One region of the Actinoplanes sp. NPDC048967 genome, then DNA from elsewhere that is predicted to be linked to it. Evidence: riboswitches for the same ligand, from Rfam matches in the RefSeq annotation. Region 1 holds a riboswitch; the other holds the start of a gene.
The links. Region 1 has a riboswitch for cyclic di-AMP ahead of AB0C12_RS36785 (NlpC/P60 family protein). Riboswitches for the same ligand answer to the same signal wherever they lie in the genome.

Region 1 (4,071 bases):
CCGGGGGCTTTTCCGTACCGGGGTCAGGCCGCCTGGGCCAGCGCCGGCCGGTCGTCCTCGTCGCTCTGCTGGTCACCCTCCGCAGCCTCCTTGGCCAGGGAGTACGCCATCTGCAGGAAGTCGGAGGCGGCCGTGGCGGTGAAGACCGTGGCCGCCAGCCGGGTCAGCCGGGGCGCGAAGACCAGGCCACTGGTCAGCCCGGTGGCCACCCACACGGCCAGGCAGAACGGGCAGCTGACCAGCTCACCGACGGAGTGGCGCAGGGAGCTGCCCTGGTCGCGTACCTCTTCGTTGATCTCGCCGCTGCCGCCCGGCTCCGCATAGCGGGTGAACGGCGCGCGCAGCGGGCTGGTGATCGCGTCCTTGGCGATCAACCGGCTCAGCTTGTGCGTCGCGATGGAGATCAGCACGATGTCGGCGGTGGCCGGCCGGTCCGGTACGGGCTTCGCGGTCAGCTTGGCGGCGGCGGCCAGACTGCCGGCGAGCAGTCCGAACGCCCCCATCGTGGCGACGTAGCCGTCCAGCGGCCGGTGCTCGTGGGGTGCGTAGTCCCGTCGCAGCCGGTTCAGCCGGCCGCGTACCGAGGAGATCATGAAGTCCGGGGTCCTCTCAGAAGTCCTGGGTGAGCCGGTCCGGATCGACCTCACGGCCGGGGTACCGGGACAGGTACGCGTTCTCCAGCTCCTCGGTCCGCCGCAGGTGGTTGGCCAGGGCCGCGTCGGGCCCGTGCCGCAACGTCTGCAGCCGGGTGCGGTGCAGGCTGGCCAGCTCACGGAACAGATCGTCGTCGGCCAGCCCCGCGGGGTCGATGCCGTTCTCGGAGACGACGGTCTCGTCGCCGGCGGAGTCGAGCCGGGCGTCGGTCATGACGGCGCTCCCTTCCTCGGTCGCAGAAGTACTTGCTGCAACGGTTGCCCGTGCGCCCTGCCGCCAAACCCGCCGGTACGCTGAGGGACATGAAAGGGCTGTGGACCCCCGCGTGGATCGCGCGCCACATCCTGGCGCTCGTGCTCGTGGCCGGCTTCCTGGCCCTGGGCTGGTGGCAGTTCAGCCGGGCCACCGGCGGCAATTCGCTCAGCTGGGGCTACACCTTCGAGTGGCCGGTGTTCGCCCTCTTCGTGGTGTTCATCTGGTTCCGCGAGGTCCAGCAGGAGCGCCGCGCCGCCCGCGCCGCCGAGCAGGACGGCCCCGCGGAGGCTGAGCCACAACCGGAGCAGCCGCCCGTGCCACGCCAGGATGCCCCGGTGACCGTGCGCCGCCCGGTCCGCGTGCCGGTGGCGCAGGTGGCGCCGGCCGACGACGATCCCGAGCTGGCCGCTTACAACGACTACCTCAGCTGGCTGGCCGCCCACCCCGGAGCCCGGCCGAGCGACTACCCCGGCCGTCGCGCCAGCGCCGGCTGAAAGGACGTGCACTGTGCAGGGAGCCCTCACCCGCTACCGGATCATCGCCTGGATCGTCGGCGTGGTCCTGATCGCGCTCGTGCTGGTCGGCATGCCGCTGAAGTACCTGGGTGACAACGACACCGTGGTGGCCGCGATCGGCCCGATCCACGGCTTCCTGTACATGGTCTACCTGGTCGCCGCCTTCGACCTGAGCCGCCGGGCGCACTGGCCGCTGGGCCGGATGCTGCTGGTGATGCTGGCCGGCACCATCCCGTTCTTCTCCTTCTGGGCCGAACGGGTCGTCTCCCACAAGTGGGTCCCGGCCGCACGCACTTCCCCGCCGGCCATGGCAGAGTAGGAAAAGTAACGCTGCGGAACGGATTTGTTGCCCGCCGTTATCGGGATCATTCTCTTATTTGTGATCATTGGCGCAAGTCACTCTACGGGCTCTTGTGTTAATGCCGCGCGCCGATAAGTTAATGCGGTTGGTCCGGTCCGCAGCCACACCCTCGGTGGCGCCGGCCAACGCCGCCGAATCCTCGCCGGCGGAAACGGGCGACCAGATCCCCCACGGTCACCGCCTCCGCCACGACGAACCGGGGAACCAACCGAAGCAGCACCGGGGTGAATCCGCGCGAGCGGTAGGGGCCTTCTTCCCGCCCCGAACCCGTCAGCTAACCCGGTAGGCGGCCCGAGCGGAAGAAAGGCCACAAACCGTTGCCACACGCCCGCACGAGGCTCCGTGCGCTGGTGGTTGCCGCCCTGGCGATCGCGATCACCGGCACCACCGCGACCGCCGCACACGCGGAACCGTCGACGAGTGAGCTGACGAAGAAGATCGACAAGGCGTCCGATCAGCTCGAGGACGTCATCGAGTCGTACAACAAGATGAACATCAGCCTCAAGAAGACCAAGGACGAGGAAAAGAAGCTGGCCGCGTCGCTGGGCCCGGCCAAGGCCGCGCTGGAGGCCGCCGGCTCGCAGATGGACGCCATCGCGGCGTCGGCGTACAAGACCGGCAACATCGGCACCATGAACGTCGTGCTCGAGGGCGCGGACAACCTCATGGACCGGATGAGCATCCTCGAGCAGATCTCCCGCAGCCGTGGCCGCGACATCGCGGAGTACCGCGCGACGACGGAGAACTTCGCCGAGCGCCAGGCCGCCCTCAAGGCGACCCAGAAGAAGCAGGAAGCTGAGGCCAAGGCCCTCAACGCGCGCAAGAAGAAGATCGAGGGCGACCTCAAGAAGCTGTACGCGATGCGCACCGCCGCCTACGGCTCGCCCACCGAGAAGTCCAGCAAGTACACCGGCAACATCCCGTCCATCGCGGGCTCCGCCGGTAAGGCTGTCACCTTCGCCTACAACGCGATCGGCGTCATGTACGACTACGGCGCTGACGGGCCGGACGGTTACGACTGCTCGGGCCTGACCTCCGCCGCCTGGCGGGCCGCCGGCAAGTCGCTGCCGCACAACGCCGCCGCTCAGTACAGCGCCACGACACGGATCTCGCGGTCCCAGCTCAAGCCGGGCGACCTGGTCTTCTACCGCAGCAACGGACACGTCGGCATCTATGTCGGCGGTGGCCAGATCATCGACGCCTCCCGCGCGGGCCAGCCCGTCAAGAAGCGCACGATCGACATCATGACCCCGAACGGCTACGGCCGGGTCACCTGAGCCGGGTCACCCGAGTAGCAGGCACGAGAAAAGGCCGGTGTCCCCGCAGGGGTCACCGGCCTTTCGCCGTACTGGTGGTCTGCCTTACGCGGCCTGCAGGCCCTCGGCCCGGGCCAGCTCACGCAGCCGGCCGAGCGCCTGGATCTCCAGCTGGCGGATGCGCTCCCGGGAGAGCGAAAACCGCGACGCCACCTCGGTCAGCGAGTGCTCGCGACCGTCCTCGAGGCCGTACCGGGCGCGCATGATGCCCGCCGACCGGTCGTCGAGGTGGTTCAGCAGTCCCTCGATGCGCTGACGCTCCAGCGCGGTCAGGACGATCTCCTCAGGCGACGGCGCGTCGCTGTCGGCGACCAGATCGCCGAGGTTGGTGTCGCCGTCGTCGCCCACCGGGGTGTCCAGGGACACGGTGTCCTGGGCCCAGCGGGTCAGCTCGGTGACGCGCTCCACCGTCACGCCCAGCGCCGCGGCGACCTGCGCGGGCTCCGGGTCGGCGCCGAGCTCGCGGACGAGCTGGCGGGTGACGTTGCGCATCCGGTTGACGTCCTCGACCAGGTGCACGGGCAGGCGCACGGTGCGCTCCTGCTGGGCGATGGCCCGGCTGATGGCCTGGCGGACCCACCACGTCGCGTAGGTCGAGAACTTGTAGCCACGCTCGTAGTCGAACTTCTCGACGGCGCGCACGAGGCCGGTGTTGCCCTCCTGGATGAGGTCGAGCATCGGCATGCCCGAGCGCACGTAACGGCGGGCGATCGACACGACCAGTCGCAGGTTGGCGCGAATGAAGAGATCCTTCGCCCGCTTGCCCTCGGTGACCAGCCGCTCCAGCTCCTCCCGGCTCACGCCGCGACGGACCTCGCCGGTGTCGAGCAGGTGCTCGGCGTAGAGGCCGGCCTCGATTGCCTTGGAGAGGTCGACCTCCCTGGCAGCATCCAGCAGCGGCGTCCGGGAGATTTCGTGCAGGTAGACTCCGACGAGGTCGCGCTCCTCGGCGACCTGGTCGGTCCGCATC
Region 2 (4,071 bases), on a different contig from region 1:
ACGAGCACGGCCGTGGCCTGCTCGTCGTGCTCGCGGACCAAGGCCCGCAGCGTGCCGCCGGGCTCGGCCCGCTCCAGCATCAGCGCGCCCCGGTCGTCGTCGCGGGCCAGCACGGCGACCGCGCCCCGGCCACCGAAGAAGCCGAGCGTGTCTGCCTCCGTCGCGACGTGACCGGCGGCGGGCAGGCCGAGCTTGAGCACGGCCGGCGACCCGTCGGGCCGTCGCGCCGGCGCGACATAGTTGAAACTCAACGGGTACGGCGCACCGACCGTCAGCCCCCACTCCCGGGCGACGTCCTCGACGAGGGCGGGCAGCTGCGTGAGCCAGCGCCGGCCGTCGTCGCCCCAGTTGCCGGTGACGTTGCGGACGAAGGCAGCGGGAAACATGTCACCCAGTCTCCCAGCCATCATGATCGAACACATTGGAGCCCACCGTTGCCGTCGGAGCCATGGCAGCCACCACGCGGTCCGTCGTCAACGCCGAGAGCCGCAGGCGCCGCGCCTGACTCTGGCGCATCCTCGAGTGTGTCGTCGTCACGGTGGTCGCGCTTTCCACGGCCGTCGCCGGCGGATCCGGGGCGGTCCTCGCGGTGGCCGGCCGCACTGCGACCTGCGAGGTCGAGTCCGTTGAGCGGCTGCGCTGCCCGGACGGGACCACCCTGACCGCCGACCACCAGGAGGCGGGCGACACGGCGGTGGTGGTCTACCACCCGCGGGGCTGGGTCAACGCCCAGACGGAGACGACGTACCGCTCGGCGGATTACGGGTCATGTCGCTCGGAGGGGACCTCGGCGGCTTCTGACGAAGTCGATGTATTCCTCGCCGGCCACCGCATCCGGGCAGCCTAGCGCGGACGGCGACGAGTCACCGACCTGCTCAACCGGAGGACGGCGCTGCGGAGCGGTCCCAAGGAAAAAGCCGCCACGAAAAGTGGCGGCTTTTCCGTCGTGCTCGGTGCCGGCGTCAGCCGGTCGGGCGGCGGATGCCGGTGATGGCCCCGCTGCGATCGATCGACGCCATGCGGACGTGGTCACCCGTGTGCGGTGCGTGCACCATCGTGTTGCCGCCGACATAGATGCCGACATGATGGACCGGACTGCCGTAGAAGATCAGGTCGCCCGGCTGCAGCTGACTGCGGCTGACCGCCCGGCCCGCTCCGATCTGGTCACCGGTGAAGTGCTCCAGGTGCACCCCGACCACCGCCCAGGCCACCTTGGTCAGGCCGGAGCAGTCGTAGCCGCCCGGCCCTTCCGCACCGAAGACGTACGGCTTGCCGATGAGGTCGCACGCCTTCTGCGCCGCCCGGCCGCCCTTGTCGTCGGTGTAGTCGACCGGGCACGGGCCGGTCTTGAACGCACCGTCGGAGCCGCCGCTCGCGCCGTACGCCCTGATCCGCAATTTCTGCAGCTCGTCGACCTTCTTCTGGATGTCCTTCTTCTGCTGGGCCAGCGCCTTGTCGCGCGCCGCCACGGCTTTGGTCAGGGTGTCCAGGTCGCGCTTGTCGCCCGCGAGCTGGTCGCGGAGCTTCGCGGCGCCCGAGACCGACTCACGCTGGTGCCGGCTGATCTGGTCGAGGAACGTGAGTTTCTCGGTCAGAGAGGTCGGCGAGCCACTGACGACCATGGCCTTCATGGCGCTGGGCGAGCCCTGCATGTAGGCCTTTCCCGCCATGTTGCCCACCTGCGACATGGCCAGGTCGACCTCCAGCTCCAGCGGTGCGAGCCGTTTGTCGATCTTCCGGAGCTGGGCCTGGTTCTTGAGCAGCTGGTTGTGCACGTTGTTGTACTGCTCGATGACCGGTTCCAGCTTGTTCCACTGCTCGTCGATCTGCTTTTCGATGCTCGACGGGGACGGTGTCGCATTCGCCACCCCGGGAGTGAGAAGAATCCCGACCGCGACGACGGCGCAGGCGATGCTGCGCAGAATTGCGGCGCTGCGCGCCTCAATCCGTTTCACGTAGGTGCAGTGTCCTTTCTTCCCTCGGCCGCCGACCGGGTTAGCTGACGGGTGCGGGCGGGAAGCGCGCCCGGCCACCGTGCTGCTGGTGGCTTGACCCCAGAATTCTTGGGTCCCCGGTTCGTCTCGCGACGATTAGGCGGTGGCCCGTCAGTTCGCCCGGATTGGGACGAGGGGGGACTGCCGAGCCGGGCACTACCGTACTCCCGATCAACGGCGAATTGAACCCGGCGGTATCAGGACACACTGCGCCGAACATTGGTCGACGCAGCGTGAGTGAATGGCCGTCACAGGGGCCAGGCCGAGAGCGCCCGGTCCAGCCAGGGCAACACCAGAATCACTGTGGGTAATACCAGCAGGCCGACCGCGCCGGTGGCCGCGGCCAGGCTCAAGGTCACGGTGACCGGGCGCGGATCACTCACATTCAGCCGGTCGAGCCGGCGCCGGCGCTCTGCCGCCGCGCTGCCGAGCTCCGCCGGCGCGTCCGGGCTGACCGCGTCGCTGAGCAGCGCCAGGGCCGTGCGCAGCGGCGCCGCGCCGCAGCGCCGCCGGGCGGCGTCGTCGGCGACCATCTCGAGCAGCAGGTGTACGGCGTCGAGCGGCGCCCGGCTGCGCAACGGCCGCGGCACCGCCCGGTAGAACGCGGTGAACGACTCCATGACCACGTCGTGCCGGTGCCGCAGATGGGTCTGCTCGTGCGCGATCACCGCGGCCACCTGCTCGGCGTCGAGCACCCGCAGCGCGCCGTCACTGAGCACCACCCGCGGCGAGCGCCCCGGCAGGCAGTACGCGAAAGGCAGCGGCCCGTCCAGCACCCGCAGCCCGGCGGGCACCTCAGCCGGCAGCTCGCCGTGGCGCTCGGCACTGTCCAACAGGTCGACCAGCAGCCGGTGCCGGGACCGGCGGGCCCGCGACCGGATGCTCACCCGGACGAGCGACACCAGCAGCCGCACGATGATCACCGCGGCGATCACCAGCGCGAAGATCAGCGCGGCCGCACCCACCGGCCGGTCCGAACCCAGCTCACTGACCAACTCCTGAGGTCCGGCCAGCACCACGCCCAGCGCGCAGAGCACCCCGGTGAGGGTGATGCTCTGCCAGAGCGCGACGGCGGCGGCGGGCGCGCGGTCAGGCCAGCGCGCGCCGGCCAGGATGCCCGGCACGACCAGCGACAGGGTCAGCCCCAGAGCGCCGAGCAGCAAGGCGGTCACGGCCGAGCGCCCGGGTCCTTCCGTGCCGCCTCGATGGCGGCGGTCAGGGCCGACGGGTCGATCCGGCCGACGAAGTGCGCCAGGGCCGCGTCGCGGACGCCGTCGGGAGCCGCGCTGAGGGCGTCGAGCATCAGGGCGGCGGTCATCTCCTCGCGCGACTGCGCGGGGGCGTAGCGGTACGCCCGGTCGGCGCGCTGCTGGGTGACGACACCCTTCTTGGCCAGCCGGTCCAGCACGGTCATCACGGTCGTGTACGCCAGCTCGCGGTCGCGGCTCAGCCGTTCGTGCACCTGGCGCACGGTCAGCGGCTCGCCGGCGTTCCACAACTGCGTCATGACCTCACGTTCGAGGTCTCCCAAAGCCATGTGAACCACTCTACTGCACAGCGTCGTACTACGAGGCGTAGTATCTACTACGGAACGTCGTAGAGGGGGCCATCCATGGACGTGCTCGAGCTGACCCGGCTGCAGTTCGCGGTCGTGACGATCTACCACTACTTCTTCGTGCCGCTGTCGATCAGCCTGGCCGGAACCGCCGCCGGCCTGCAGCTCGCCTGGCTGCGCACCGGCCAGGAGCGCTACCGGCAGCTCACCAAGCTGGTCGGCAAGCTGCTCATCGTCACCTTCGCGGTCGGCGTGGTCACCGGGCTGGTGCAGGAGTTCCAGTTCGGGATGGGCTGGAGCAACTTCGCCCGCTTCTACGGCGACGTGTTCGGCCCGACGCTCGCGATCGAGGGCATGCTCGCCTTCTTCCTGGAGGCGACGTTCCTCGCGCTCTGGTACTTCGGCTGGGACCGGCTGCCGCGCAAGCTGCACGCCGCCACCATCGTCATCGTCGCGGCCGGCACCGTGATGTCCGCGTTCATCATCCTGGCCGCCAACTCGTTCATGCAGAACCCGGTCGCG

Region 2: another riboswitch for cyclic di-AMP. It lies ahead of AB0C12_RS02625 (NlpC/P60 family protein); the one in region 1 lies ahead of AB0C12_RS36785 (NlpC/P60 family protein).

The regions. Positions count from the first base shown of each region.
Region 1 is NZ_JBEZFL010000011.1:86,788-90,858, forward strand. Features, by position in the region: gene AB0C12_RS36765 (DUF1360 domain-containing protein) at 24-590, opposite strand; gene AB0C12_RS36770 (DUF6158 family protein) at 610-867, opposite strand; gene AB0C12_RS36775 (hypothetical protein) at 957-1,403, shown strand; gene AB0C12_RS36780 (DUF3817 domain-containing protein) at 1,417-1,743, shown strand; cyclic di-AMP (ydaO/yuaA leader) riboswitch at 1,954-2,088, shown strand; gene AB0C12_RS36785 (NlpC/P60 family protein) at 2,136-3,062, shown strand; gene AB0C12_RS36790 (sigma-70 family RNA polymerase sigma factor) at 3,147-4,071, opposite strand, start outside.
Region 2 is NZ_JBEZFL010000001.1:543,071-547,141, forward strand. Features, by position in the region: gene AB0C12_RS02615 (aminoglycoside phosphotransferase family protein) at 1-386, opposite strand, end outside; gene AB0C12_RS02620 (hypothetical protein) at 539-847, shown strand; gene AB0C12_RS02625 (NlpC/P60 family protein) at 963-1,955, opposite strand; cyclic di-AMP (ydaO/yuaA leader) riboswitch at 1,970-2,107, opposite strand; gene AB0C12_RS02630 (M56 family metallopeptidase) at 2,243-3,166, opposite strand; gene AB0C12_RS02635 (BlaI/MecI/CopY family transcriptional regulator) at 3,163-3,531, opposite strand; gene AB0C12_RS02640 (cytochrome ubiquinol oxidase subunit I) at 3,607-4,071, shown strand, end outside.